Regions from separate parts of the Paenibacillus paludis genome, predicted to be linked through region 3. Evidence: predicted binding sites of a transcription regulator. Region 3 holds the regulator's gene; each other region holds the start of a gene.
What was found. Region 3 encodes LexA, which represses DNA repair genes until DNA is damaged. Its sites were predicted from a motif close to CGAACATATGTTCG; they were not measured.
Positions count from the first base shown of each region.

Region 1: the regulator LexA is predicted to act here: its motif matches at 4,651-4,664, upstream of ACAN56_RS16895 (YhjD family protein).
Region 2: the regulator LexA is predicted to act here: its motif matches at 6,015-6,028, upstream of ACAN56_RS14775 (ImmA/IrrE family metallo-endopeptidase).

Region 1 covers NZ_JBGJZP010000008.1:1,700-12,086, reverse strand. Annotated here, with positions in the region: gene ffh (signal recognition particle protein) at 1-1,071, shown strand, start outside; gene rpsP (30S ribosomal protein S16) at 1,428-1,700, shown strand; gene ACAN56_RS16910 (KH domain-containing protein) at 1,723-1,953, shown strand; gene rimM (ribosome maturation factor RimM) at 2,120-2,644, shown strand; gene trmD (tRNA (guanosine(37)-N1)-methyltransferase TrmD) at 2,644-3,516, shown strand; gene ACAN56_RS16895 (YhjD family protein) at 4,264-4,629, opposite strand; tRNA gene ACAN56_RS16890 (tRNA-Pro) at 4,829-4,902, shown strand; gene ACAN56_RS16885 (hypothetical protein) at 5,065-5,262, opposite strand; gene ACAN56_RS16880 (LSm family protein) at 5,474-5,722, shown strand; gene ACAN56_RS16875 (DUF4097 family beta strand repeat-containing protein) at 5,811-6,821, opposite strand; gene ACAN56_RS16870 (hypothetical protein) at 7,154-7,441, shown strand; gene rplS (50S ribosomal protein L19) at 7,583-7,927, shown strand; gene lepB (signal peptidase I) at 8,145-8,765, shown strand; gene ylqF (ribosome biogenesis GTPase YlqF) at 8,795-9,655, shown strand; gene rnhB (ribonuclease HII) at 9,873-10,387, shown strand, end outside.
Region 2 covers NZ_JBGJZP010000006.1:401,928-412,314, reverse strand. Annotated here, with positions in the region: gene ACAN56_RS14825 (hypothetical protein) at 1-618, opposite strand, end outside; gene ACAN56_RS14820 (PH domain-containing protein) at 810-1,310, shown strand; gene ACAN56_RS14815 (glycosyl hydrolase) at 1,328-2,803, opposite strand; gene ACAN56_RS14810 (cytidine deaminase) at 3,336-3,752, opposite strand; gene ACAN56_RS14805 (NucA/NucB deoxyribonuclease domain-containing protein) at 3,964-4,401, shown strand; gene ACAN56_RS14800 (hypothetical protein) at 4,471-4,734, opposite strand; gene ACAN56_RS14795 (hypothetical protein) at 4,724-4,936, opposite strand; gene ACAN56_RS14790 (hypothetical protein) at 5,109-5,246, shown strand; gene ACAN56_RS14785 (YjcZ family sporulation protein) at 5,294-5,452, opposite strand; gene ACAN56_RS14780 (YjfB family protein) at 5,759-5,935, shown strand; gene ACAN56_RS14775 (ImmA/IrrE family metallo-endopeptidase) at 6,047-6,589, shown strand; gene ACAN56_RS14770 (hypothetical protein) at 6,673-6,837, shown strand; gene ACAN56_RS14765 (hypothetical protein) at 7,079-7,258, opposite strand; gene ACAN56_RS14760 (WD40/YVTN/BNR-like repeat-containing protein) at 7,404-8,099, shown strand; gene ACAN56_RS14755 (2-phosphosulfolactate phosphatase) at 8,089-8,859, opposite strand; gene ACAN56_RS14750 (DUF6597 domain-containing transcriptional factor) at 9,122-9,958, shown strand; gene ACAN56_RS14745 (serine hydrolase domain-containing protein) at 10,034-10,387, shown strand, end outside.
Region 3 covers NZ_JBGJZP010000001.1:540,519-550,905, forward strand. Annotated here, with positions in the region: gene ACAN56_RS02345 (hypothetical protein) at 1-193, opposite strand, end outside; gene ACAN56_RS02350 (DUF896 domain-containing protein) at 244-453, opposite strand; gene ACAN56_RS02355 (LysM peptidoglycan-binding domain-containing protein) at 564-977, opposite strand; gene lexA (transcriptional repressor LexA) at 1,271-1,897, shown strand; gene ACAN56_RS02365 (L,D-transpeptidase) at 2,073-2,411, shown strand; gene ACAN56_RS02370 (DMT family transporter) at 2,828-3,205, opposite strand; gene ACAN56_RS02375 (TetR/AcrR family transcriptional regulator) at 3,206-3,757, opposite strand; gene ACAN56_RS02380 (hypothetical protein) at 3,998-4,738, shown strand; gene ACAN56_RS02385 (response regulator transcription factor) at 5,308-5,985, shown strand; gene ACAN56_RS02390 (sensor histidine kinase) at 5,982-6,899, shown strand; gene ACAN56_RS02395 (ABC transporter ATP-binding protein) at 7,009-7,686, shown strand; gene ACAN56_RS02400 (ABC transporter permease) at 7,683-10,223, shown strand; gene ACAN56_RS02405 (hypothetical protein) at 10,322-10,387, shown strand, end outside.

The DNA of each region.
Region 1 (10,387 bases), on a different contig from region 3:
GGTCTGCAAGGGGCCGGTAAGACGACCACTTCAGGCAAGCTGGCCAAGCTGCTGCAGAAGGGCAATCACCGTCCTTTGCTTGTAGCGGGCGATATTTACCGGCCGGCTGCAATCAAGCAGCTGCAGGTGCTGGGCGAACAAATTAAGGTTCCAGTATTCTCTCTGGGAGATCAGACGAGCCCGGTGGAGATTGCCAGACAAGCGGTCCAGCACGCGAAGGACAACGGACTGGATTATGTGATCATCGATACTGCAGGCCGCCTGCATATTGATGAAGAGCTGATGGAAGAGCTGAAGCAGATCCATAACGTCGTGAATCCTGACGAGGTGCTGCTTGTAGTGGATGCCATGACAGGTCAGGATGCTGTAAATGTAGCCGACAGCTTCAACAAGCAGCTTGAGCTTACCGGCGTAGTGCTGACGAAGCTCGACGGCGACAGCCGCGGTGGTGCGGCATTGTCCGTCAAAGCCGTAACCGGCACTCCGATCAAATTCGCCGCACTGGGCGAGAAGATCGATGCGCTGGAGCCGTTCCACCCGGAACGGATGGCTTCACGGATTCTCGGCATGGGCGATATGCTCTCCTTGATCGAGAAGGCTCAGGCCAACATTGATACCGAAAAAGCGAAGGAAATGGAACGTAAGATGCGTAATGCGGAATTTACGTTCGACGATTTCCTGGAGCAGATGGATCAGGTCAAGAAGCTTGGTCCGATCGACCAGATTCTCGACATGCTGCCTGGCATGAATAAAGCCAAAGGCATGAAGGACCTGAAGGTCGACGACAAGCAGATGGGCCGCGTCGAAGCAATTGTTCATTCGATGACCAAAGCGGAGAAAGCCCAGCCAGAGATCATCAATCATAACCGCCGCAAGCGCATCGCCGCAGGCAGCGGAACCAACGTAGCCGAGGTTAACCGTCTCATCAAGCAGTTCGATGAAATGCGCAAAATGATGAAGCAGTTCTCCGGTATGATGGGCGGCGGCGGCGGTAAGGGCGGTAAGAAAAACGCCATGAAGCAGCTTAAGAGCCTTGGCGGCGGCAAGGGTATGAAGTTCCCTTTCCGTTGATTTAAGAAGAGTTTGCCTTTGGTAGTTTCTAATAGATCAGACATTGTACAACATCAGATGATCAAGAGGGTCTTAATCTTTTGATCTTAATCTTTTGATCTAAAGAGTTTGTAAAACCAGTTCCCTAGTACCGCCCGTTGTTAAGCGGGTCCCGCCAGGGACGAAAAGCGGTCCTGCTCTAACTATCCCAGGTCCCGCCAGTCTGAATGCCCACGCCAATTGCACTTAGCCGGGTGTCCAGAGGGCAGAGCCCTTGGGGCCCTCCCTTGGCTAAGGGAGGGTTTGGGAGGGATCGAAAAAAGGTTTCCGGCAAACTCTTCCCAATCTTTCGATATTCTTTTAAGGAGGTGAATTTCGTGGCAGTACGTATTCGTTTGAAAAGAATGGGTGCACATAAAGCGCCTTTCTATCGTGTAGTGGTTTCCGATTCCCGGTCCCCTCGTGACGGTCGTTTCATCGAGGAAATCGGTTATTATAATCCGATTGAACAACCGGCAGTAGTTAAGATCGATGAGGAAAAAGCTCTTAAATGGCTTCAAACAGGTGCACAAGCATCTGATACCGTCCGCAACTTGCTTTCCAAAGCAGGCGTGATGAAGAAGTTCCATGAGCTGAAGCAACAGAAATAATGACTGATTGCGAGGGTCCTCTATGGAAGAATTAGTTGGTGTTATTGCTAAGGCTTTAGTGGATCATCCAGAAGATGTGATCGTGCGGACTGTAGAGAAGGATCACCTGATTGTATATGAGCTCTCCGTACATCCTGATGATGTCGGCAAGGTCATTGGCAAGCAGGGGCGGATCGCCAAAGCGCTTCGCACAGTAGTCACATCTGCAGCAGTCAAGAGCGATAAACGCGTTACCGTGGATATTTTATCTTAATGGATGCGTTCAATGAGGGGCTAGGGATAGTATATCCCGGCTCCTTTTTGTTCAAATATAGCAGTATAGATTAATGTACAAAGAACCAAAATAGGCGTTGCCGTGCCATTTATGTACGAGTCCTATTGCAGCAGTAACGCTGATAATATTTGAAGGAGAGGATTATATGACGGAAGAGTTAACCGTAGGCAGGCTGGTCAATACCCACGGCATTCGCGGGGAGGTCAAGATTTTATCGCATACCGATTTTCCGGATGTCCGCTTTGCACCGGGCAAAAAGCTGCTGCTTATCCCCGCTGATGGAAGTCCGAAATTCGAGGTGATCGTGGAATCCGCCAAAGAGCATAAAGGGATGTTCATTGCCAAACTGAAGGGCTATACCAACATCAATCAGATCGAGAAATATAAAGGCAGCCTGCTTAAGGTTCCTAGTGATGATCTGGTCGAGCTTCCGGAAAATGAATATTACTTCCACCACATCGTTGGCTGCGAAGTATACACTGATGAGGATGGAAGCCAGCCGCTGGGCACGATTACAGACATCCTGCAGCCTGGAGCCAACGACGTCTGGGTTGTGAAGCCGGCCAAAGGACAGGATATTCTTATTCCGGTCATCAATGATGTAGTGCTTGACGTGGATATTGCAGCCCAGAAAATCACCGTTCACCTGATGGAAGGACTATTGCCATGATGAGAATTGATGTGCTGACGCTCTTCCCGGAAATGTGTGAGGGTGTATTTGGCACAAGTATTCTTGGCAAAGCACGTGAAAAAGGTATCGTCTCCCTAAACGCAGTCAATTTCCGTGATTTCTCAGGCAACAAGCATAACAGTGTGGATGACACGCCCTATGGCGGAGGGGGAGGGATGGTGCTGAAGCCTGACCCAATCTTTGCTGCCGTGGAACATGTGCTGGGCATCTCGCAGGACGGAGTACAAGCTGAGGAGACCACCGCGGGGAGTTTTCCCGAAAGCGACGATGTAAACGGAGATGAGCGCCAGCATGGTACTGGAGCAATAGTGGAACGTACGTCTGCTTCTCCTGTGAAACCGCGTATTATCCTTATGTGCCCGCAGGGAAAACAATATAACCAGCACATCGCCGAGGAATTGGCCCAGGAGCAGCATCTGATCTTTATCTGTGGCCATTATGAAGGTTATGATGAACGGATCAGAGAGCATCTCGTAACGGATGAGCTGTCCATTGGGGATTACGTGCTGACTGGTGGTGAGCTGCCCGCCCTGACGGTCATCGATTCGGTGGTGCGGCTGCAGCCCGGGGCCCTCGGAAATGAAACCTCAGCGATAACAGATTCGTTCAGCACCGGCCTGCTAGAGTATCCGCATTATACGCGTCCGGCTGAGTTTCGGGGATGGAAGGTGCCGGATATGCTGTTGAGCGGTCACCATGCCAATATCGAAATATGGCGGCGTGAGCAGGCTCTGGAACGAACCCTGGAGCGGAGACCGGATCTTCTGGATACCGCCGAATTAACGGTGAAGGATAAGAAAACACTGGAGCGTTTGCGCCAGCAGCAGAACAAGCCTGAACAAAATAATTAATGGCACAAGGCATATCACACGTCTTTTTAACGTATATTACGTTGAGGAGGCGTTTTTTGTTATGTAGTGATTAATTTAACAGACACATAAGCTTCACAAAAAAATAAGAGCAAATGTGCGTAGTTATCCTTTTTTTAGGGTAATAAATAGAGGTGCCGCAATAAGATATGCAGCTTAGATGCAGCTAGCTTAACAATTGAAAGGAATGAACTGAAAGTGACTACGAATACGCGTGAAGAATTTAAACCGGACGTGGACACTGTCCACAAGGAAGCGGAGCCGCTCCGCACAGTAAGCGATATTATCGATTTTTATACGAATCGTAAATCGTAACCCCCTTTTTTGAGTAGAGAACAGACCCTGGCAACAGGTCCAATAGGAGAAGTGCTATAGTAATAGCAGCAGTAACCCAAAAAAACCATTAGAACAGACGGATCAATGACCCGCTGCTTTAATGGTTTTTTACATGAAAAAGACCGTCCGAAGACGGTCTCTCTACCCGAGGCGCTGTTTTATTACTTTGATCCGTATCCCGCGCCACCAAAGCCAGTTGTTCAGCCGTTGGTCCGGGTAAGGGATACGTTCAGCATGTCATGCTTGATGTGAACGCACCTCCTTTCCTTGTGCCAAGAGTATAGCATAACGTAATTTAAAAATCTATAAAATTTTAAGAATATATTAAAAACTATTTTCACAGAAGAAAGCATTGCTTTGATGAGAACCCGGAGATCTGCGCTTATTTTCGTTTTAGAACGTCAATAGCCGCCGCATAAGGTCCGCAGCTTCCTCTGCAACCTCGGCATCCGGGATTGCTAAGTCACCGATGCCAGCCTGGCATTGATAACGAATCCGCAACGTGCCATCTATGTGCTGTTTTTCTATAATGCTAATTCCGCTCTGATGTGCCTGCGCCTTTATCATGAGCTCTTCTTGCGTTAATCTTTCCCGGGCCTGTGTCAGCCACGCGACGTACGGGTCAAGTGTGTGCATCGAGAGGAATATCTGGGAGTCCCGTTCGAAGGCGGCTTTCACCATCGGAAGGATCGTGTAAGGACGGATGAAGTTGCGGACTTCTGCGGTGATAGATGCGGGTGAGTTGCGTGTTGCGGACATTACAGTGCCTCCGTTCGATTGCGAATGTATGTTCGCATTATATCGCATGTGAACAAGTTTGTACAGGTGCGCGTTATTTTATTGCATAGGTGCACGGCCATACGCTATAATAAACGCGAGATTGGTAAAAAGCTGTGACGACCGTATGGGCAATCGTTGACAGAACGTGATAATGGCGCGGAAGTTACGGAGTAGCCGTCGGGGTATAGCGCAGCCTGGTAGCGCGCACCCTTGGGGTGGGTGAGGTCGCAGGTTCAAATCCTGTTACTCCGATAAGACACTAAAAAAACCGCTTCATACGGATTCAAGATTCCGTATGAAGCGGTTTTTTGTCCAAATATAAGAATTTATATGCTTCACGCTATAAACTATCCTTCTATTTCTCGCTGAAACGGATACCGTCCTTTTGAGGACGGCAAAGCCGTTTCCACTTGGTTATCGTCGCTCTAGTACTTCACTGTCACTGCGGGTAAGCTTAATGATCCCAGTAACCAATGCATATAATGCAACAACCGTGAGTACGATAATGGCCCAGACGTAGTTTCTTACTGTGTAAGTAAGTGATGCAAAGATTAGGAACAAGGCGATGCGCAGTATTCCCTCGTTAATAAAATTTCTCCCTGCTGTACTCATGATTCATGCCTCCTTAAGTTCGGATTAGTACATATACAAGCCCGTAAGCGCTTTACTGTTTGTAATCTTATTATAAACCTTTTCCAACGAAAAAGACACACATTGTTCACAAGTTATTTATTTCACATATATTTCACAATGGTAACTTAGCCGTTACCGGCTAATCCCTCCAGTCATAATATAAATCATTACAGTAAAGGAGGAGTTACGGGTGGAAGCATATTATAATTGTCTGCAATGCAAAAACAAAAGGGTACGGATTATGACAACCGATGGAAAACAGCATGAAGGTATCATCGTGGATGTGGATCGGAACAATGTCTATCTGAAAACGAAGGGCAACGGAAAAATGAAAACCTCGGCATTTTACCCAGGCAATTATTACGGTGGTTTTTATGGGTACGGCAGTGAAATTTTAACTTTAAGCTTGTTTACACTGCTGGCAATCGCGCTGATCTAAAAGGCGAAAAAGTGGGCCTCCCTAATCTGGGAAGCCCACTTTTTGCGTATATACGTAAATTTTGATATTCGGTTCGGTGTCTTTCATTTTAGTTCTGTATGGAGATGGAGCCGATTTCCGTGGATAGGGACAATAGCGGTCCACCCCCGTTTAAATCATGTTTGCCCGAACCTGTACCGGAAATATGTCCAAGCTCACTGGAGGCCTCCACGGTGCATTTGAGACTGCTGTCCAAAGAGGCGGATATTTTACCTATGTCACTTTTAGCTTTGAGACTGCTGCCGTTTTTCATCTCATTGATATTTAGCTCGATGCTTCCGGTATCTGTCTCTACCTTGGACTTGCCGGTGACTTCAACATCCCGGAGTGTGATGGCTCCAACATCGCTCGAAATGTCAAAGGTTCCCTGCAACTGGCTCAGCTCAATAGAACCTACATCATTATTGATTTCAAATCTGTCGACACTAGCTGGAAGCTCAATCAGGTAGTTGATGCTGAAATCTGAATAGCCGTATTTTTTGTGTGCCCAGGACCATAAATCCTTTTTGGGACTGTCCTTGGCATAGGTGGATACTTTAAGCTCGTCACCGCTAATTTTTACAGATACTTCAGCATTATCAAACAACTCTGGAGCATATTTGCTGGAGGCATGATGGGCTACAATAGTAGCGGTTACGTTGACAGTATTTCCTGTAGAGGAGATGACCTCAACCTCACCCACTGCATTGTCCAGGGTAAGTGTAGAGGAAGACCCCACTTTCGAGGTGGCAACAAGTTCTTTGCTGACACTGTCGGCTGTGATCTGTTCTGCCACGACGGACGCAGTATTCTGAACGGCTTGATGCACATTTTCCATGGCTTCTCCGATATCCTGCCCTAAATCTGCTGCTGCTTCACTGATTTCCTGCCCGAGTTCACTAGAGAATTCTTCAAACTCCCCATTGCTGTCAGCAACTTCCTGTTGGGAGTTGCCGGATAAGCGCTGTTCAAGTTGATTATCGGCAGCTTCCTTGCCAGGTAGTTCTCTGCAGCCGGCTAATAGTACAATGGAGAAAACAGCCAGTGCTGCAATCTTTGCTGGTTTATAATTTTTTTTCAAATGGAGCCCCTCCTAAAAGTCTGTATATTGCTTATGTATAATCGTTATTATATATTATGGTAAATAATTGAATAACAGGCTGGAGACCGGTTGCTGTGCTGGACTAAAGTCCAGTACCTATGGGCGCGACTACAAATCAATAAACGATTGTGTTAAAATTAGCTGTAGATGAAAGGTTCAGTAAAGCTGAAACGGCGGGTTGGAAATCAGAGCAATGGAAGTGTAGAAGTGTAACGGAGCCTGGCAGCAGAAAACAGACCGACTCTCAGGCACCACGAAGGGCGGTCTATTACTATTTTGACTGTAAAAAGTCAAGGGAGCGGATGAGCCTGATGCGATATGCAGCAATCCTGATCGTATTGTTATTTGTTGTGGTTGTTTACTGGCTGTTTAACAGACGGCATAAGAGGGCCGGAAGTCCAAAGACTGCAACGGCCAGCAATGTGATCTCGATGGACAGACACCGCAAAGCTAAGCAGAGTTCCACGGATCAGCTCTGTTCCTCATGCAAGAAGAGAAACGGCAAACTTATCTTTTATGCCCAGGATAATGGAAGCGTAGTCGGACTATGCAAGGATTGCAAAACCAAAGCCCAAAAGAAGGATATGCTGCCGCTCTAAAAATATAGTTGTATTAGCCTACTCTTTATGTTATTATTATTTCTGTTGTGTGGAATACGGTGGTCCTCTGCGGATAATGAGGGAGAGCGATGGTCTCTCCGGAAGAGGCATGAACACCTGTACGGAAGGAGGAAGTCCTAAATGAATATCCTACAAGCAATTACGCAAGAACAAATCCGCAAAGATATCCCGAGTTTTCGCCCGGGTGACACTTTGAAGGTACACGTAAAAGTTATCGAAGGAACTCGTGAACGGATCCAGTTGTTCGAAGGCGTTGTAATCAAACGTCGCGGCGGTGGAATTGGTGAGACTTTTACGGTTCGTAAAATTTCTTACGGTGTTGGTGTGGAAAGAACTTTCCCAATCAACTCGCCTAAACTCGAGAAAATCGAAGTGGCTCGCCGTGGTAAAGTTCGTCGTGCGAAGCTCTACTATCTTCGTGAACTGCGCGGTAAAGCTGCAAGAATTAAAGAAATCCGTCGCTAGAATAGTGACAAAGGAAAGGGGCTTGAGTTCAAGCCCCTTTCGTTTATTCTTGTTGCTATATCCGGTTCTTCTCGACCCCAATAATGGACATTGAAATAGTTGCCTTAGGATCAGCTTCTCCGAAAAGGCCTCCTGAAGGAGTAATCGTGGAGGGGTTTTTGGCAGGAGTTTTTTTGTGTTGTATAGTGAGTATAGGATGAAGAGAGGACGGTGAATTATGCAGCAGGATTTGCAGCAGGGACAAGGGGAGATCGTGGAGTCCGGCGGACAGAACCCCAAGAAACAGAAGAATGAAGTATTGGAATGGATTAAAGCGATAGCAATTGCATTGGTTCTGGTAATTCTGATACGATGGCTTTTATTTAAGCCGTTTATTGTGGATGGACCTTCCATGAAGCCTAATTTCCATACCGGTGAACGGGTAATTGTAAATGAAATCTTGTATGACATCCGCTCTCCGCAGCGTGGCGAGGTGATTGTGTTTCATGTGCCTTCAGAGGGCAAGGACTTCATCAAGCGCGTAATTGGAGTGGCTGGAGATACGGTGAAAGTCGAAGGGGATGTCGTTACAGTTAACGGTGAACCTGTGAACGAAACTTACATTCAAGGCGCGATTGATGAAGCGCATAATAATAATGCTTTGTACAATAATAAAAATTTCCCTAACGAAGATTTTACTGACGGCACAGTGCCCGAAGGACATGTATTCGTAATGGGGGATAACCGCTCAGACAGTACAGACAGCCGGATGATCGGTTATGTGCCGCTTGGTGATATTGTAGGCCGTGCAGATCTGATTTTTTGGCCGGTCAAAGACATTTCAGTAATTAACCATTAAGCTGACAGAAGTCAAAGGAGGTGACGGCAATGGCCATTCAATGGTTTCCGGGTCATATGACGAAGGCTAGACGGCAAATTGAGGATAAGCTGAAGCTGATAGATGTTGCAATAGAACTGCTCGATTCCCGTCTGCCGCTTTCCAGCCGCAATCCGATGATTGACGATATTTTACGGGACAAGCCGAGATTGATTATTCTGAATAAAGCAGATTTGGCTGATCCAGAAGCGACGCGTAAATGGTTGTCGTACTTCAAAGCCCAGGGGCATGTCGCCCATCCTGTAGATGCGTCTACCGGAACAGGTGTGAAGGAAATCCCTGAACAGGTTAAGCTGCTGCTGAAGGAGAAGATTGATCGGCAAATTGCCAAGGGGATGAATCCGCGGGCGATGCGCGCGCTGATCGTGGGGATTCCCAATGTGGGCAAATCGACTCTAATTAACCGGATGGCAGGCAAGAGCATCGCTGCAACCGGTGATCGTCCAGGGGTCACAAAGGGCCAGCAATGGATCAAAACGGGCGGAAATCTGGAACTTCTGGATACCCCGGGTATTCTGTGGCCAAAGTTCGAGGATCAGGATGTAGGCTACCGCCTTGCGGTAACCGGAGCTATTAAAGAGGAGATTCTGAACGTCGAGGATATCGCCTTTTATGCTGTCAAATATCTGGTCTCGGATTATGGTTCCCGGTTTAAGGAACGCTTCGGGATTGATAAGCTTCCTGAGGATCTGGAGAACCCCGATGAGATCGTTGCCGTTCTGGAAGCGATAGGGCGTAAACGTGGCTGCCTCATCAGTGGCGGGCGAGTGGATCTGGAGAAGGCATCACGTACGTTACTCCATGAACTGCGGGCAGGAAAGCTTGGAACCTTTACCCTGGAGATGCCTTAAGCACGGTAAAATAATGATTGGATTATAAGCCATCCACTTTTTGGGGTGGCTCTTTTTGTTGTCTTTGTTTTGAAGCATGATTGAAATGGGTCCTATGCAGATTTATTTTATTAACTTAAAGAGGGATGCCCCCTGAAGGCTTCATATGATAAGCTAAACAGCAGTAGGATTGAATATAAGTGAAACTGGCGGTGGATGAACAGTGAGTACTGCAGATATGTTGTTATACGAAAAAGAAGGCTGGGAGCAGTCGTTTTGCCGGATTGCCGGTGTAGATGAGGTGGGCAGAGGCTGTCTGTTCGGGGATGTTGTCGCCGCAGCGGTGATATTGCCAGAAGGACTTATTATAGAGGGTGTTGACGATTCAAAGAAGCTGAGCGCCAAGAAGAGAGATGTTTTGTTTGAGCTCATTATGGAGCAAGCGCTGGCGGTTGGTGTTGGCCACGTTGACTCTGCGGTGATTGATGAAATTAACATTAAACAGGCTTCGCGGCTGGCGATGAAGAAGGCGGTGGAGGGCTTGAGCCATACGCCGGATTACATGCTAATAGATGCGGAAAAAGTGGATCTGCCGTTTCCTCAGCGTTCAATTATTAAAGGAGATGCCAATAGTCAATCTATAGCTGCGGCATCCATTGTGGCGAAGGTGACCCGTGACCGGCTCTGTGAAGGCTTGTGGGAGGAATTATACCCGGACTATGGGATTAAAATACATAAAGGCTACGCGACCAA
Region 2 (10,387 bases), on a different contig from region 3:
CCCGGAATTTGTGCTATTCTCTGTCGTCGGAGCCAGCTTTACGTCCGTACTGCCCACTGCTGTACCAGACTCCGCATCCGCAGTCCCCGCAGCTTCTGTACCGATCTCGTCTTCGATCAGCCCTACGGCAGCCCTTGCTTCGTTCAGCTTGGAAATGCCATACAGCATCGCCACATCCGCCTGCTGGTTCATTGCATTGAACTCATCGGCCGTAACGTCGGGAGAAACGGCGCTTTTCGAGGCTTGCTCTTTAATGGAGTACGCGCTTTTAAAAGCGATCATTGATTCACTCAGTAGTTTTTGAACCTCTTCAGGCAGGCTTTTGGAAATCTTCACATCCCCCACCTCATCGGCAATTTCCGATGTCGCATCCTGGAATTGATCAACCGCTTTCTCCAGCTCCTTGTCCGAGGCTTTTCCTGTCGAATAAGAGGTTAAAGTAGTGTTGAAATTATCCAGGGAAGACTTGCCCTTTTCATCGAATTTTGACATCTTATCGTAGAAGTTTTGTACGGTCTCCTGCGCTTCTTCCTCTGAAGCAGGGGCTGAACTATTATTGCTGCAGGCGCTGAGGATAACCACCACCATAAGTAATCCTGTCAGTAAAGCTTTTCTCATTTTTGAATCCCTCCACTTAACAGAATAATGGCGGCTTTTGCAAAGTGCAAATGAAAATATTGTAAAATGACCCCGAATGAAACATTTTCCTAAAATTAAGCGTATTCATGGGTAAAAGATCTCCGGCCGTGACCGGAAATCTAATGGTATACTATAATCATTTCATCCAGAATAAGAGAGGAAGATCCCTTATGGCTTATTGCACAGCCTGTGGCGCGGAAAACAAGCAGAGTGCCAAATTTTGCGGAAAATGCGGAGCGCCTGTCGATGGAACGGTTCCAGCGGCACCGCACCAAACGTCAGCTAAAGGAATGTCCGGCTCCGGCTCAGGTCCGGAAGTCGAGCTGTGGGAGGGCAAACCCGCCGGCATTTCCGACCGCCTCAAAGGCCTCATAGGCCTTAACACAACTACCTACACGATCACCAGTCAGCGGATTATGGTCAAGACCGGACTTATCGGCAAGGATCTCGAAGAAGTTGAACTGCTGCGGGTAAATGATTTCTCTGTAGCCCAGTCCATTCCGGACCGTCTGCTTGGAATCGGAACGCTTACTGTGTTCTCCGATGACCCTTCATCACCACAGCTTTTGTTCCGGAAAATCCGCAAGGTGCAGTCTGTGAAGGATGTGCTCCGAGGCGCTGTCCGCAACGAAAAAATTGCCAACAACATCAGCTACCGCGAGCAAATCTAAGTTGTTGCGGCAGCCCGTTACGGAAGATACAACGCTCCGGCCGGAATAACACCTTTAGGCTGGCTGGAGCTTTCCCACATTAACACCGCCTTCGCATCGCCCTGGTTCTCATAATACTCCACCTTCAGCTCATGCAGCTTGCTGGCAATCAGGCCGATGCTGCCCTTGCGCTCCTGTCCGCTTTGCTTCATCCAGCTGTCAATCACCAGCACTCCGTCAATCCACACCCGGATGCCGTCGTCCGAGGAAGTGTAAATCGTATAGCCCTCGCTGTAACCCGCCTTCAGCCTGCCGCTCCAGCGCACTGAGAATAAATTGGCCGGAACCGCCGGATCGGGAGCACCCTGCTTCCAGATGAAATTAATATTGGCATCGGTGCGGACCAGCGCCGGAGTGCCGCTAAGTGACGCATTATTGTAATACTCTCCCCGAAGTCCTGGCAACGAAGTTGCCGGAGGCGCCGAGACTGGTTCCGCAGCCTTGACCGTATACTCTGACCGCGTGAGTACAAAGCTGTCCTTCATAAAAGACTTAATAACCACATCGCTGTTATTCTCGTACAGCAATTTGCCCCAGGTCATCTGGTACGACCATTTATTCTGCGAACCTGCCAGCAGGGCCGGGGACGGCAGCTGCCCGTTCTCCCCAATGGCTATCAGCTTGCCCCGCCCCAGATCCCAAAGGGTGTCGTGGTGACTCTTTTTGAAATCACCCTCATAAATATCCAGCGCCAGCACATCCACTCTTCCCGCACCGGGATAATAACCCGCAGGCTCGTCACACCACTGATTTTTGGCATTCGGGCTCCACACCCAGAGCAGATTATGCAGCTTATTATAAACCGTATACCGTTCGAACATAAGGTTCCAAAGCTCGGTAAAGCGGCGTTTTTGCCCCCACCAGAACCATCCGCCGTTCATTTCATGGTACGGTCTCCACAACACAGGCACACCGGCATCCCTCAGTTTTTTTAAAGAAAGGGCCGTCTTGTCCAGATCCTTCATTAACGCATTGTATTGAGCGGTGCCGGGAGTGAGGTATTTGGCAAAATCACCTTCGCTAAGACTCATAGAGACATTGGACCAGGCCGGAGCCGTACCCGGTAAATGGGCATGGTAGCTCATCGTCACAATTCCGCCCGCCTTATGCCAGCGCACTGCACTGTCCACCACCGCCTGACGCTGGCTCTCTATAACTGTCTCTGTCTGATTGTTAATCGCACCCAGCTCATAGCCGTGGAGCGCGGCATATTGTCCGCAGGTATTCTTCAGCTTGTTGCTGAATTCATCCGGACTCTCCAGATAATCATGCTGCCCGCTGAGGATTGCTGTGCCTTGCAGCGAATATAACGTATTCAGCACCTTCAAGGCCGGAAGAGCCAGTTCGGTGTCCGCCGGAGTTCTAAGCAGACTGCTGAATGCTGCCTGCCACTGGGCGTCATTCACCAGCCTTGAAGCCGAATCGAGCATATCCCGGAGTATACGCTGTTCCATCCTTGTTCACCCTCCCTTGGTTTTATACCATGTTATGACAAGGTTTGGGACAAAGTGGCGGCGGATGGACAACAAACGGACAAAATTATCGGTTCCCACAAAGAAACGGCTCCGCTCTCCGTTTCCAGGGACGGAGCCATTTATGCGGAAAGATCAGGACGAAATAAAGTATGATACTTTATTAGGAGTTCCGCCAATTGACGCGGCAGCAGTCAGATTGGTGTACTGCCTCTCATGTAGCCATACATGTGGTGCAGTCAAATGCACTTTTACCTCACATTTCACCAAATTGACCACATACAGCGAATTCAAATGCACTTTTACTTCTCATTTCACCATATAGCCCGCATGCGGCGAATTCAAATGCACTTTTACTTCTCATTTCACCATATAGCCGCATGCTGCATCTGCTAGCAAAAAAAGAGCCCGAAGGCTCTTGGTTTTTGTCTCCAACCTGGGTTAATATCCCCATTGCATGGCCTGCCGATCTCATCGACTCTAGACGTATGTATAATGCCGGGACGGCTGCCTCCTACCTTGCATACCGCAAAGGCAGCAAATCAATAATATCGACCTTGGTCAGATTGTCATCCTCGATTAGAATGACCTTGCAATCCTTGCCATAGTCAGCGATCAGCTCCCGGCACATGCCGCAAGGTGAGACAACCTTGATCTCTCTGTCCTCGCTGTCCGGGTCCGGGTGCCTCACCGCAACGATGGTATCGAACTCCTTGTACCCCTCGGAAATTGCCTTGCCGATCACCATCGCTTCCGCGCACACAGTAACACGGGAGAGGCTGGCCTCGAGGTGAACCGCCGTGAAGATCTCTCCCGTCTTGGTGCGCAGGGCCGCACTGACATGATGCCGCTCCCACTCATACCGTTTCTTGATAATCTCCACCGCAGAGGCGATAAGCGTCTGGTCTTCAATTGAAATCTCTTTTCCCATCTCCCTGTCCCCCCTTTATTTTCCTAACTTAGTATACTAAAGGACACTGAATTTACGCTATACTAATTAAGCCTATGCTTGTGATACTAGTTTTGTACGAACCTGAATCATGAAGCTATGCTCACAAAACTTAAGCCTATGCTTCCGATGCCAGTTTTGTACGAACCGAATCCATGAAGCTATGCTCACAAAACTTTTAGGAGGAGCAGATGTGAAAAAGAAGAAATTCATCCCCAGTCTTATCATCATTGCACTGTTGGTCCTGGCGGCTTACTGGTTTGAAGATATTGGCCAGAACGTCACGACGCCTTCTTCGGAAGCCTCCGAGGTGGTCCAGCTCGAATTCCCGGCGGATCGTTACCCGGAGACAGCCGGACATATCCAGGAGGCAATCAGCAGCGGGGAATCGGCGATCTGCACCATCAACCGTGGGGAAGCCGAAGCGAACCGCAAGGAATCCTTAAAAGGGGTGCCGACCAAAAAAGGCTACGACCGTGATGAATGGCCGATGGCCATGTGTGACGAAGGCGGCGCCGGAGCCGACATTGAATACATAACGCCAAGCGATAACCGCGGGGCAGGAAGCTGGGTAGGCAATCAGCTGGAGGATTTTGCCGATGGAACAAAGGTAGAATTCATGTTCAAATAACAAAGAAACGGATACCGTCCTCCCGGAAGGTATCCGTTTCTTTGTGTACATAGCGCTACGCAGATTCCCTCAGTCCTTCCAGTGGCCGCTGATCGAAGTATGCGCCCCAGGCTCGGGAGTTTCCCAGGCCACCAAAATAACCGCCGATTCTATAGGCTGTGGCAGCTGCCATTGGATATGACCCTCCAGCACCAGCTCGCGAAATCCGGAATAGATTCCCGCCGGTGTCCGCCCGCTGAGCCTTGCAAGCTCAGGCAGTGTAGGCATCCTCCGGAAGTGGTTGCTGAAATGGTACATGATCCTCAACAGCTTGCGCGCTGTATCATCCAGCATAACGGGCCTTTGCCTGACGCCAGGCAAGGATGTTTGCTGTCCGGAATACCCTTGGACCGCCCGTGGTCAGACAAGTGGCCCGGAGCAGCCCGCCTTTAATCCCATGAACCTCAATTCTGCGCTGGGTGATGTTCCCCGACTTGTCCTCATATATGATCTCAATAACCTGCCCGATCAGCTTCTCCAATTCTTTTGCACTCATGTAAACCGCCTCCTTTAGAAAGCCCAGGAATATTTGTATGTATTATATGCGAACAAATGTTCTTTATGCAATCTTCCGTGAATTAGGCGTAATATAAAGTGGGATAATATTCCACGCGCGGAGAGCCAAGGTGTTCTATATTTGTTATCGGGGAAAAAGGCTTTACGGGCCCATGTCTGAGGAAGAAGCCTTCAAGGAATGGTTTGCACTTGCAGGCACGGTAAAAGAACTTTATATCATTGAAGTCGACGAAACCACGGGAAGAATCAAACGTCAGATTGGACCCACAGCCCGTAAAAAAAAGAAATAGCCCCATCTGGCATATGCCTGACGGGGCAGCATTCGATTGAGTCTGATTTAGAATATACAGGCTTTTGTAATAATTACCAGAAGAATAAAGAGAACCAGAATGGAGGTTGTCGATGTCCATGGACTTACTACCGGCATAACTGCCGGAGGACCTTGGTTTACTCCACCAACGTTATTACCGCAACCGCAACCATAATCTACACCCATTAATTAATTCCTCCTCGTGAATATTGAATACAGCACAGAATATGTCAAAGCCTGATTTACCGTATGGGCCAAACGGCAAAGAAATGTCATTCACCTAAAGTATCGGCCCGTCATTGTCGATATACAGTATGTAAATTCAAAGCTGTGAAGCTTCAAAAAACTTAGCGTATGCTTTCGATGTGAGTTTTGTACGAAGAACTTTCAGGAAGCATTGCTCACAAAACTTAGCGCATGCTTCCGAAGCGAGTTTTTTGTGACGCAGCATCTAAAGTAGTAAAGCTTCAAAAAACTTTCAGGAGGTGCAACATGGACATTGCTGCATTATCAATGGCGATGAGTCAGGCGTCCCTACACCAGGCTGCAGGGCTGCAAGTCATGAATATTGCCACAAAAACGACTGAGATCGAAAGCCAGAATCTGGTCCAAATGCTCCAGCAGAGCCCACACCCCAATTTGGGAAAAACACTTGATATTGTAGTTTGATTGATTTATGCTTACATACATAAGAACATGAGTTCCGGTTATCCTTGAGCCCTTTGGGCTTTTCTTTTGGCCATTAATACGAACATACGATCCTATATCGAGGTGATTCCCATGCAATCCTACTATCAAATGACCGCCCTGGAGAAATGGACTGAAGATTTATATCAGCGGTTGAACGTGCAACAGCCGTCGCAAATCTCCATTGAGTACATATCGGAGCGGCTGAATATCTGGATTCATTATCTGGATGTAAGAAGCAAGAGCATTGAAGCCTCTGCAGGCATGTACAGCATGTTTATTGACAGCCGCCTTCCACCCGAACTGCAGCGTCTCGAGTTCCTCCATGAGCTCTGCCATTTGCTTCGCCATGCCGGTAACCACACGCTGATGCCCGAACAGTTCACACAGGCACAGGAGGATGAATCCGAGCGTTTTATCCTTTATGCGGCGATGCCCTACTCCATGATTTCCGCCAGAATGTTGCCTGAACTCCGTGAAGATGCCGTCCAATATATCGCTTCAACCTTTCAGGTTCCTGCTGAGCTGGCCATGCAGCGGATTGACCAAATTCAGAGACGAGTGTTCCAGGGGCAATTGATGGCTGTGATGGAAAGGAACGAAGACAGAAATTTAATCCACCGACATATTCGGTAAACGCTGCGGGGATAATAAACCTATGCATAATGAAATGCAGAGACCTTATGTATAGGGTGAATTTACCCGCAAGGGGGAGCGAAATGGACGCCATTCAAGTCATCCAGTTATTAATGACCCATCCGGATTACAGCGTGGATGCCGTGCATCCTGATATCCCGGATTTCGTTGGCATTGAGACCATTGAGGTCGATCATGAAACCCAGACCTTCTCCATTCTGCTGCAAGAACCGAAGGAAGAAGATTAGGGGAACCCATGAACAAAAAAGTGACCCCGCCGGCGTCCGGCAGGGTCCATATCTATTAATAAGGGGGGTATGTGTTTACTATAATCCCGTTAGCTTAAGCCCTTATGAAATCCCGCTGAAGATGAACTGAATCTTTTCCGGCACTACCATCTATCTGCTGCAGCATGTATCCTTCTTCATCCTGATAGCGCTTGTCTGCACTACACTGCTCGTTCATGAGAAGAACGAATGAACACTCTGGCTAGCCTGCGCTCACAAACTGCATTACGCCTATTGCCGTCAGCAGGAAAAACACGATCAGAATCCCCCATATTACCCTGCGCAATATTTTTCCGGGGTCATTGCCGGGTGGATGCCCGCCTTGATTCTCCAGCGTAGCTATCCGGCGCTCAAGCTCCTGAATTTTCTTTTGCTCAGACATATTCTCCATCTCCTTTTTCTGTGTATACTCAATAAAACGCTTCCAAATCCAAAAAGTTTCATAAAAGGAAATTAACCTTTCTTTCATCTCTCTGTAACCTATCTCCCAATTTATTCCTTTACTATGGGAGGAGGAGGGGATTTCCATGAAAACACTCTGGGTTCTTATGTCCGTAATCCAGCTTATGTTCGCATACAGTCCGCAAGCCGGTAACATAGATGAAGATAATAACATCCGTACATTCCAATATACTTTGGAAGCTGGGTACAGCTGGAAGGCAACTTCAGCAGGTTCAGGAATGTATCAGGCAGATAACCGTATCTATATGAGCAATGACAGAGGCATATCCTGGCATAAGCTGAGCGATTCCTTAAGCGGCACTTTGCCAAGCGGCCCCATTGGAGACCTCAAGTTTAAGACGAAGGACACCGGCTGGATTACGATCCATTCTCCACGACAAGGCGATATTGGACTATATAAGACAACCGATGGCGGAATTCACTGGGCCAAAGAGCAGCTTGAAGTGCCTCCCAAATACGCTGCCGTTCAGTTTAACCCTGCATCTCCTATATTTTTCACCTCTACAAATTATGGAATCGTCCTACTGAATGAAATCGGGCTGCTGAACGAGGAAGGCCAGACTGAAACCTCTCTACTCTTCTATGCAACGCAAGACAATGGACGTCATTGGACCCCCATCATGGATAGACCTGAGGGAGAATGGAACGGTTTATCCTGGAAGGCCTCCTTGGATCAGAAATCCGCAAGCTACTCATGGAATATTACTATCGGCGATAGAACTTGGACTTCATCCAATGGGGAAATCTGGTCTATGAAATAAGATCCTTAGCATTTATAAAACGGGTGTCTTGAAGGATGGGCACAGCACTGCTAATATTCACCTGGCAGCAATAGGTCACATCGTCTTCATACCCGCGCTCACGGAGTTCACGGGCACTCGCACAATCCCATATAAGCTCCCTGATGGTTTTGCTGGAGTACTTCAAAGCTCCAATACAGACCTCAGCCTCAGGAGATTTGCTGCCGGTTAATTGGGAAAGAATCAGACCTGCACCTAAATAATCTTCAATGCCTGGACGCAAATTATTTTCACCCTCCCTAACATCGGACCACCTTTCGCCGCAGGGGACCACAGTGATATTTGCCTGCAGTTGCTGCATTAAACGGTTAGCAACCTCAGCCACGGCAGACGCATTAAGGAAACATCCGATGAGCAGCGCCGGCACCTGTGAAGCAATCCACGTACAAGCAGCACCATTTAATGAACATAATACAAAGTCACGGCCAAAATCAGCAGAACTAAACGACAATGGAGACAGGGAATGCCCTCCTTCTCTGATCGCCTCCGCTCTTCCCCAGACGATTTCCGCACTGTTGGCTCTGGCATATGCTTTGGCATTCTCATTGATTGGCGGGGGATACGGAAAGACATTAGCCTTGTGCTGAACCGCAGTCACTACCGTAGAAGAGAAGCTGAGCACATCAACTATGATCACAATGTCCCCGCGTTCAGACGCGGCCCGCGCTCCTCTTTGCCCCCATTCCACTTTGACTTTATACGGTGCCTGGTCATAAAACATCGGACTTCCTCCTTTATCCCAATATATTCTTCAATCACTAATACACCAAGGTAAAATGCGATCCATGTACCCTGAATGTCAATTACTCACCAAACGATTCGCTGCCGCCTCTTTCTTTATAGGCTGGAGATTATATTTGCTATAATATAAAGTTGAACATATACAAGTTCTATAATTTTGTCTTTGTAACTCTTTGGGGGCTGGCGATCAGACCCTGACAAACATATACCTTTTATGATCTTTCAGATTAGGAGGACATTTGATGAGCTCCCCCTTTGTCCCAGTTCAAGCCCGCTCCTCCGTTCTTAACTTGCCCGGTAAATATAACGAATGGAGGCCAAGTGTTAAATTACATAAATATGTATACTGTTACTGGCTGTCTACCATCCGCAGTTCCCAAGACTCCCAAAGCCCAATTTCCATATCCGGCAGGAAGGAAATGATTGCCCCCGACGGCTGCATCGATATCGTATTCCAGATAGGAAAAGATAGGGCAACCCTTCATGGCATGATCGTTGGCACGTTGGACCGGTCACTTTATGTGGATCTGGCGTATGACCGCTTGCACACTTTTGGAATCCGATTTTATCCGGGAGGGCTGCAGGCTTTCTTGAGAGAACCGGCCGATTTATTCACGAACCAAATCCTTGACCTAAGCGAGATATGGAAACAACTCCAGACGGAGTTGACCGGCCATTTGCAGACTGCCGCTTCCATGGAACACTTCATACTTCTGACCGACCGCAGTCTTCTTTCCAGATTAAATGACTCTCCGGCCGGGGATGATCTTTTTCAGAACGCCCTTGTCCATATCTGGCAGGCTCAGGGGATTCTCACGGTCAAGGAGCTCGCCCGAAGAGAATGCATCAGTGAACGGCAGCTGAGGAGAATCTTCTATGAACGCACCGGCGTAAGCACCAAAACCTTTACGCGCATCATGCGCTTTCAAAGCGTTCTCGGGATGCTGAACAGGATGGAAGGCAGAAAATTGACCGATGCAGCACTGCAGACCGGATATTATGATCAGGCTCATTTCATACATGAATTTCAAAGCATCTGCGGGCTGCTTCCCAGCGAATATATCAAAAGCTTGAACTAAGCCTGTCCGTTTTTTACAATTCAGCTATTGTCATGTCTTATACAATAGAGCAATACAGGAATTAGGAGGCTAGACATGACCAACATTCAGTTCAGGCTCGAACAATACATGCAAACCTGGGAGGATGCGGAACGTTTTAGCGGAACCGTGCTGGTTGCCCAGGGAGATCATATTTTATTGGAGAAGGGATATGGATACGGAAATCATGAGTATGCCATGCCGAATACACCCTCCACTATTTATAATATAGGCAGCATCACTAAGCTGTTCACGGCAGCGGCTGTAATGCAGCTGTATGACCGGCAGAAGCTTCGCCTGAACGAGCCCATGGAAACTTATTTTCCCGGCTATAGACACGGAGACCGCATCACCATTCATCATTTACTGTCCTCCACCTCGGGGATACCGGATTACACAGAGCTGAGCCAA
Region 3 (10,387 bases):
CTACCACCCAGAACATAATTCCAAGCAGCATTAGAACAACTGGAAATGCAATGTTACGGCCCTTAAAGATATCACTGTTTTTCGCAGCTGATTTTGACGAAGAAGCATAAATGGAATCCTTGCCCTGCTTCTTTCTTTGCTTGTTAACCTGCTGTGTGTTGCGTTGAACCATTCTTTCCCAAGAACGGGCCATGTCAGTTCCCCCTAGTCATCCTGTAATATCTATGAAAAAGACACACTGGACTAATGTTTGAGTCCCTTGTTGCCTTGTTCATGCTCATCATTATCCACGATTTCAATGGTGTCGAGCTGGGCCCGGAAGTTGCTGCGGATGTTGCCCAGATAAATCTCACGGAGCTTGGCCCGTTCAGCCAATTCCTCTTCACTCAGGCCGCCATTCTTCTGTTTGCGTGCCAGTTCATTGATGCGTGCGACCAATTCGTCAATATTCAATGCTTTCCCCTCCCCTATAAATTCATTCTAACTTTGCCATGAGAAAAAGAGCTTGTCAAGGTCTACCCCCTGAAAGCTCTTTACGTCAGTCTATACTGCTTATGATGAAGTTAATACACAGGCAATGTCAGTATATCTCCGGCCTGAATGTTCCCGTTCTTCAAACCGCTTGTTTTTTTAATTCCTTCTATATATACGACCGTCTTCATACCCGCTGGTTTGTTCTTAAGGGCGATACTCCAGAGCGTGTCTCCGCGTTCAACTACTACCCGCTTTTCCTGCTTCACTAATGATGCTGAACTTGCAAAAACATTACCAACAACTGTAAATCCGGATACAACAAGCATAAAGACCAGCACAAGCTTCACGAGATATTCTTTACGGCATAATCCTAAGATCGCTGCAAATAAAGCGGCGGCGGATTGTTTCATTTCATTCATATGATTAGAAGCAGATTGTCCTCTAGTAGATTCAACTTCACCGGCCTCTTCGTAGATGCTGCGGTATGTACTGTATTTTAACATTGTTATCGTCCTCCAAACACTCGTTCTTACTTTCGGAAATAATATAACACGAACATGTGTTTTGATCAATAGATTTTTTAGAACAATTGTTCGCTTTTTTTCCGTATCCATAAATGTGCCAGTTTCCAGCACCGGCTTTGCCTTTTCCCGCCATTTCCAAGCCGTTATTAGATACTAATATGGTAAAAAGCTACTATTTCCACTACTAATCTCAGATTGTTAGAACTTATGTTTGTACGAACGGAAGTTCTATGTTATAATTTTCCCAAACATACTATATGGGGTTGATTCCGATGTCAAAGATTTCGAGTCGTCAACTGGCGATCCTGGAATTTATACGTAACGAAGTCCGTAGCAAGGGTTATCCTCCGTCCGTCCGGGAAATCGGTGAAGCTGTAGGCTTGGCCTCAAGCTCCACAGTGCACGGCCATCTGGACCGGCTTGAGAAGAAAGGCCTTATCCGCCGCGACCCTACGAAACCGCGTGCAATTGAGCTGCTCGGCCAGGAAGATTCCGAGAATGTACATCAATTCGTACAGACGGTTACCCGTATTCCTGTCGTAGGTAAGGTCACCGCCGGGGTGCCGATTACCGCAACGGAGAATATCGAAGATTACTTCCCACTACCTTCCCACTATGTGGGGGACAACAAGGTATTTATGCTCTCCGTTCTCGGTGACAGCATGGTGGAAGCAGGCATTATGAATGGTGACTACGTAATCGTCCGCCAGCAGCAGACTGCTGACAATGGCGATATCGTCGTTGCCATGACTGAAGAAGACGAAGCTACCGTCAAGACATTCTACAAAGAACGTGACCACATTCGTCTACAGCCGGAGAATCCGGCTTATGAACCCCTCCGTCTTAACCGCGTTACGATTTTGGGACGAGTTATCGGTCTCTTCCGCGATATCCATTAATATTTTTGTTCATATTTAAGGGCTGCTTCGCTTTTTCAAGTGAAGCAGCCCTTTCCCCTTTTCAAATGGTCATTTTACTCATTGCGAACATTTGTTCTATTTATCTCATATAACATTTCCTTTGAACAGCAACAGCACTCCGCACATATTCTGATATCAAAGGAGTGCTGAACCTATGCCTAATTATCGGATTATTGTTGATCTGTCGCAGCGCATGCTATATTTGCTTGACAATAACATCGTTACCCGAGGGTTCCCTGTCGGTATTGGCACCATGCTTACCGTTTCACCGGCGGGAGAATACACTATCATTAACAAACAGCCCAAGCCTGGCGGACCCTTCGGTGCATTCTGGATGGGTCTATCCAAACCACATTACGGCATTCATGGAACGAATGACCCTTCTTCCATCGGACATATGGTCTCCCATGGCTGTATCCGCATGTACAATGAGGATGTGCTGGCCCTTGCAGCAATCGTGCCTATTGGAACACGGGTTACAATAAGGGAGTAACAGTATGGTGGTCAGACAAAAAGCAAAAACACCCAAAGGATCACAAAAAAATGATCGAGGGTGTTTTTCATTGTGCTTAATATTGGTCCTTCCTGTCTGCTGATTCATACCGGTCGCGTATTTCACGATTTTTAGCATATATGTACAAATCCAAGGCTATTATTCCTCTCCGGGCAAGTTTAACCAACAGTACGAATGCGTAAATACAAGCTACAACCGATATGAGCCACATCAATACGCTAAATACGCCAATTCCATTAATGAAAAAATTCCCTCGATGCACAGACAACTTTCACTCACTCCCCTCTATTCTTGAATATGAAAATACCCCACCGTTCTGGCAGGGTACAGTTATTTCGTCATCATACTGTTGTATGGAACAAATTGTATATGATCTTTATTTCAACAGCTTCGGCTTAGGCTCTATCGGAAAGGCTGGTTTGTTGTGTTTCGGCAGCCTCATCAGAAGAACCATGTCCAGGTCCCAGCAAATTCAGCACAATCACACCAATGACGATTAAGGTTATTCCTATTACGCTGCCTGTATTTATTTTTTCTTTCCAGATCAGTACTGAGATCAGAACTGTAGCTACCGCTCCGATTCCAGACCAAATTGCATAGGCCGTATTTAATGGAATAGTCTTCAATGACAACGACAAAAAGAAGAACGAGCAAATGAAACTAATCAGCATTACGATTACAGGGATTATTTTGGTGAATCCTTGCGATGCTTTGAGCATCGAAGTTCCTACAAGTTCGCTGGCAATGGATATCGCCAAAAACAGATACGGCACTTACTTCTCCTCCTTTACTCCGTCCATCAATTCTTTGTAAATGCGTTCTTTTAACTCCAGATCTGGCGGTGCCAGTCCAAACTTTTCCGCAAACCAGAGTCCGTCGGTCGCCAGTCGGGCAATGGTTGCCCACAGTGGATCCACACCGTCATTTTCAAAATTATGTTGCCATTCAGCATATTTCTCCTGCATGTTTGTCAACAAGCCGGGATTCGTAAATAAAGCTGCTGCCAGCACCGAGTTCATGTCACTGCCTTCTCCAAAACCATAAAAAGTAGATTCAATGTATGCCCTGCTCCATTTACCAGCTTGTTGCTGGTCATGCTCTACACGGCTCTGAACATCTTCCGTAAAGTTTCGGGTCAGCTCATCCACCATACCGGAAACCAGTTGCTCCTTGTTAGGAAAGTGATACAGTAAACCGCCTTTGCTAACGTTAGCCGCTTTGGCCACAGCTTCCAGAGTTAAGTGTTCCACCCCTTGATCACGAACAATGGAGGAGGCCGCTTGCAAAATCATTTTTTTCTTGGAGCTGTTGTTATGTATAGTCACCTTATCACCCCGATTTCAACTGTACCGTCTGGACGGTTTTTTGTCAAACCAATATAAGTATAAATAACCTGGCTTTTCCGCAAGCAGAAAATAAAATAAAGAGAATACGCCATACGCTTGCAATGCCCACAAAACGGGTAATAAATACCATATATAGTTTGAAGATCACTTATGTAAGGTGAATGAATGGGCTATCCTAAAGTTATACAGGAATTCACCCTTACAGGCGGGAGGAAAAAGATGAAAAAGAACAAACCATTCTATAAAATCTGGTGGTTCTGGGTGGTTTTAATAGCCGCCGGCATCATAGGGTTGGTAACCACCGGGAACGAGGACAAGTCAGATGATCCTACTGCTTCGATTACGGCGCTAGCAACACCGATGGTTACTGCCAAGCCAACCACTGAATCAAGTCCATCTCCAGCAACAGAACCAACGTCTAAGGCTACAGCAGAACCTACAACTGCCCCACCCCCTTCACCCTCAGCCGAACGAACTGTCAACCCCACTCAAGCAACGTCTGCTGATCAAGTACCTTTATCTGCTGATGAGGTGCTGGCTTACACTGCCAATCTTACAGGTAAAACTTTTATAAAAGATGTAAACGTCGGGACAGACAATATAACGGTTACTTTTTTTGAGACCTACCAAGCATATAAAGAAGCGAACCCAACCTCCGGCATTACAAAAGAAGATTACATCGATTACTTTTCTACAGGCGACCAAATAAACAAACTGCTTATGGAAGAAACAAGCCGATTATTCGCGCAATTCCCCGGAGCTGCTTCGATTGACATGGTGATTCCATACGATGGGAAAATCTATTCCGTAGCTCTCACGCAAGGAGAAATCGAGCGATTTTATAACGTGGACTTCAGTACACTGGCTTCCAATGAAATATGGAGAGAGAAAGTTAGCAAGCCACACTTCAACAAAAGAGAACGGCAACAATTCGTTGAGCAGTTCGTCCAAGTAAATTAACAAGGAGTTTGTGATGTACACCGATTAATTGTATAATCTACTAAATATTAACTAGGAGTGATCGCAATGAGTAAACTCACGCGTTCAGATAAAGCTATCGTTTCCTTTTTACTTGGATTCGCCTCCCTGTTCATTATTGCGTTCTTCGTAATTCGATATATTGTGCAAAATGTTTCATTTGCTCCATAAAATCCATATTTACTTGCGGCACTTGTCTGGGAAAAACTTAAACCATAGACATCAATACCCCGTCATTATAATCACTGACGGGGTATTGTTCGTCAAAGGATGGTGAACTATTTTCTCAATGATCAATTGATAGTTTTGCACACCCAGTGGTGCTGTTTCTACAAACAATTCTCCAAGTGTTATATTATTATCAAAAACATTAGTTACCAGACACCAATTAAGGCCATCAATCCCACCCTATGTTTCTGCCATTTCATCATCTCCTACCAGATCTGCTTTATACTTTTCTTGGGAGATGTTAATGCGTAGATTAATAACACCCGGCTAAACATTTTTTTAGTTATCGCGCTAAGTAAACTGACAGGATCGGAGTAAAAATAATGAATAACATATTAATAGTTGAGGATGATATCGCCTTGAGCGATGGTATTGTCATTGCACTCAAAGGGCCACATATAACCATCATGCAAAAGCATGACATTACCTCTGCAAAAGAACAATTAAAAACTACTGCCTTTGATTTAGTAATTCTAGATGTTAATTTGCCGGATGGAAGCGGGCTGGATCTTTTAACTTACATACGCAAATCAACAACGATGCCAGTCATCGTTCTAACTGTTCATGATCTGGAAACGGATATTGTCACTGGCTTTGAGCTGGGTGCCGATGATTATATCACTAAGCCTTTTAGTCTTATGGTATTAAGGGCCAGAGTAGGAGTTCAACTAAAAAAAGCCAGACACCCGCACCCCGACACCATTCAAGTTGACGATTTCTACTTTTCATTTGATAAGATGAAATTTTTGAACAATGGTAATCCGGTCGAGCTTAGCAAAACCGAGCAAAGGCTACTTCGTATCTTGATTGACAATCGGGGGATTACCGTTTCCCGCGATCGTCTGGTGGACAGCATCTGGACAGATGGAGCTGAATATGTAGGTGAAAATGCCCTGTCTGTGACGATAAAAAGGCTGCGTGATAAACTCGAAGAGAACCCCTCCGCTCCTTGTTATATCAAAACCGTCTATGGGATCGGTTATACATGGGCTATAAAATGACAATCTTGAACTATATATGTATTGGAATTGCCGTTACTGCACTTATATCAGCAGCTGCTGCGATTATGCTATACCGCAAAAACATCGACAAAACAATAAAAACATTTGAGAATATGATTGATACTGCGATTGACGGCAATTTTTCAGAGAAGGTTTTTGACGAATCCGTTATATCTGCGTTAGAAGCAAAGCTCGCCCATTTTCTAGCGCTTTGTTCTGTATCTTCTAAAAATTTACTTGCGGAAAAGAATAAAATAAGCGAACTCATATCCGATATTGCGCATCAAACGAAAACACCTATCTCGAATATCTTACTATATTCTCAAATTCTCAGTGAATACGAATTACCTCAAGATGGTTCTACTTGTGTAAAGGCCCTGTCAACACAAGCTGAGAAGCTTCATTTCCTGATCCACGCCTTGATGAAGACATCACGCCTGGAAACGGGGATTATCAAGCTAATCCCAAAGCAAGGCTCCGTCCAAGAGCTGATGGATGCTGCGTTGGAGCAAATTATGCCAAAGGCGAACGGTAAAGAAATCACGGTTGTTAGAAAATGTACAGCAGCGCTGGCTTGGTTCGATCTAAAATGGACGGTCGAAGCTGTCTACAATATCTTGGATAATGCTGTGAAGTATACAAAAACCAACGGAAGCATTGCCATTAGTGTAGATGTTTTTGAATTATTTTGCCGAATTAATATTACCGATAATGGTATAGGCATTGCGGAAGAGGAGCAGGGTAAAATATTCACGCGTTTTTATCGCTCTCCTGCTGTTAACACGCAAGAAGGTGTGGGCATTGGCCTCTTTTTGGCAAGGGAAATCATCGCGGCTGAAGGAGGTTATATCAAGGTATCTTCGCATCCGGAAAGAGGATCTACTTTCTCCATTTTTCTTCCTATGGATCAATAATTCTTTCAACACTGTTAGATTTCAGAAAGAATGTAGAAAGATTAGTAAGCTATTGTATGTACTGTAGAGAACTAAGTACATACATTTTTTGGTGTGGGAGGAGAACAACTTGCAAGTATTAGAAACCAAGGATCTAAAAAAAATTTATGGTAGCGGAGATACTGCGGTTCATGCATTAGACGGGGTGAACCTAAAGGTGGAAAACGGGGAGTTTGTCGCGATTATAGGTACATCCGGAAGCGGCAAGTCTACCCTGCTGCATATGCTTGGAGGACTGGACCGGCCAACCAGCGGAGAAGTCACGGTCGATGGCAAAAATATTACCTTGTTGAAAGATGAGGAATTGACCATTTTCCGCAGACGGAAGATGGGCTTTGTATTCCAGAATTATAATTTGGTGCCGGTCCTGAACGTATCCGAGAATATTGTGCTGCCTATTGAACTGGACGGAAAACAGCCTGACCAAGCCTATTTGTCTAAAATTGTGAATATATTGGGGCTTGAAAACAAATTATACAATCTGCCGAGTAATCTCTCCGGGGGACAGCAGCAACGGGTAGCCATTGCCAGAGCGCTGGCGTCGAAACCGGCTATTATTTTGGCCGACGAACCAACCGGCAACCTGGACAGCAAAACTAGCCTTGATGTTATGGGACTTATAAAGGTTTCCAGCCAACAGTTCGGCCAAACGATCGTAATGATAACACACAACGAGGAAATTGCCCAAATGGCCGACCGTATTATCCGCATTGAGGACGGTAAAATGGTTAGCGGTGGCAACAGATGATCAAAGTCAATAGTAATAAAGCAATCCGTAATCTATCGACTAATATTTTGAAGGCGAATAAAACCCGTAACATCATAGCGATTATCGCTATCGCCTTAACCTCGTTGTTATTTACCACCCTGTTCACTATGGGACTCGGCACGGCGGAAAGCCTGCAGCGGGCAATGATGCGGCAGGCAGGCGGAGATGGTCATGCCTCACTCAAATATCTAAACGAGGAGGAATTTAATCAGATCAAGGACCACCCTCTTATTAAGGAGCTGGCTTATGACCGCTTACTAAGCAAAAAAGTAACAAGCGGGGAGTTGTTAAAGCGTCATGCGGAGTTTTGGTATTATGACGATATTGGTCTGAAATTCGGATTTATTGAGCTTGAAGGCGGGCATAATCCGGTAGCAGAAAAAGAAGTCATCATGGACTCCAAGACTGCGGAGTTACTAGACGTTCCCCTGAAAGTGGGGACACCATTAATCCTGAAGCTTGAGATACATGGCAAAGAGGTTCAGCGTGACTTTGTGCTCTCAGGCTGGTGGAAAAGTGACCCCGTGTTTAACGTGGGGCAAATCTTTGCTTCCAGAGCTTATGTAGATGCCAATTCCGAAGAATTGCGCAGTACATATAAGCAGGACTTTGATCAAACCGGAGTTATCAATGCTCTGTTAAAATTCGATAACAGCTTTGATCTCCGGGGAAAACTTGACAAAGTGATAACGGAAAGCGGTTTTTCCCTTGATAAAAATGCATCGAACTATCTCGACGGTAATGTTAACTGGTCATATCTCTCCACTAATTTCGCCATGGACACGGGAACCATCCTTGCACTAACTGCCGCTCTCCTGTTGATAATGTTGACCGGCTACTTGATTATTTATAACATATTCCAGATATCAGTCATGCGCGATATCCGCTTCTACGGACTTCTAAAGACTATCGGAACAAGCAGTAGGCAAATCCGCCGGATCATTCGCAGGCAGGCATTATTCCTCTCCTTGCTCGGGGTCCCTATCGGCTTACTCATAGGTTTTGTTGTCGGGAAATCACTTGTACCTTTACTTACGGAAAGATCAATGCACGCAAATGCTGAGATATCTGTATCCCCGAGCCCATGGATTTTTATCGGTTCCGCTCTGTTCGCAGTTATTACCGTCATCATTAGTACGTTAAAACCAGGCAGAATTGCCGCGAATGTTTCTCCTGTCGAGGCTGTAAGATACACAGATGGAAGTGCTAAGAGAACGAGTGGCGCCCACCTGAGGAAGTCAACCAATGGCGCTAAAATGCCTCTCATGGCTCGTGCCAACCTGGGGCGCAATAAGAAGCGGACAGCTCTGGTGGTGATCAGCCTTTCTTTAAGTCTGATCCTCCTGAATACTACATTCACGTTATCTCAGAGTATGGACATGGACAAATACTTGTCAAAATTTAATGATACTGACTTTCTTATTGGTCATGCTGAATATTTTCAAGAACACTTCACCGGTTCTGATAACGCGACCACGGAAAGTTATATTCAAGCCGTACAGGCACAACCAGGTTTTGAAGAAGGCGGCCGCTTGTATAGTGGCAGTGATGTACTCACTATCGAGCATAAGGACAATAGTGAGGGGTATGAAGCAGATGCTCGCGGCAACTTACCTACAGTGGCTTATGGATTGGAAGAATTACCTCTTCACCGGCTGCAGTTGGTTGATGGCGAGCTGGATTTTAACAAGCTCGCTTCAGGAAAGTACATTCTGGAAGGAGTGCCGGCGGATGATAATAACAAGCCTGAGATGGAATACACTGAATATCAAGTGGGTGATAAGGTAACCCTTCATAACTATATGGGTTCAGTCAATAATCCCCAGGCTCAAGAATATACCAGTCATGAATTCACCGTACTTGGTCATGTAAGCATGAAAAGCACGAATTCTGGTACAAGTGCCGCATCCTACGCTAGCTTCTACCTGCCTGCGGATATCTATAAATCACTTGTGCATCAGCCTGCTGTGATGAGTTACGCCTTTAATGTATCCAGCGGTCACGAGGACACGATGGAAAGCTTTTTGAAGAAGTACACTGAAACTACTGAACTGACGATGCATTACAGATCCAAATCTATTGTAATGAATGAATTCACAGGTATGCAAAATACAGTAGTAGTGATTGGCGGAACACTTAGCTTAATTATTGGTTTAATTGGTGTGCTGAATTTTGCTAATGCGATATTAACTAGTATTTTGACCCGACGCCAGGAATTTGCCATCCTGCAAAGCATTGGTATGACCAATAAACAATTGAAAACAATGCTTATCTATGAAGGACTATACTATGTGCTTGGTACCAGTGTATGCACAATCTTATTAGGAAGTCTATCCTCACTCTTGATTGCAAAACCCTTCACTCATTTAATGTGGTTTATGAGTTATAAATTCATTATCTGGCCCTTGCTCGCTGTACTGCCTATTCTATTATTACTTGGAATCTGTATTCCACTCACCAGCTATTCTCTGAGCGGCAGGAAAAGTATTGTGGAACGGCTTCGGACAGCTGAATAACTAGCTAATTTCTCTTATTATTTTTTTATCTTAATACAAACAATCTATCATTCACTCTCATAAACTGTATTAGCCAAATGAGAGGATAGGTGAAATATATGAGTATTCAATTTTTAGATATGCGTATTGCCCAAGATAGCACGTCTGATACACCAGCGTTAGGG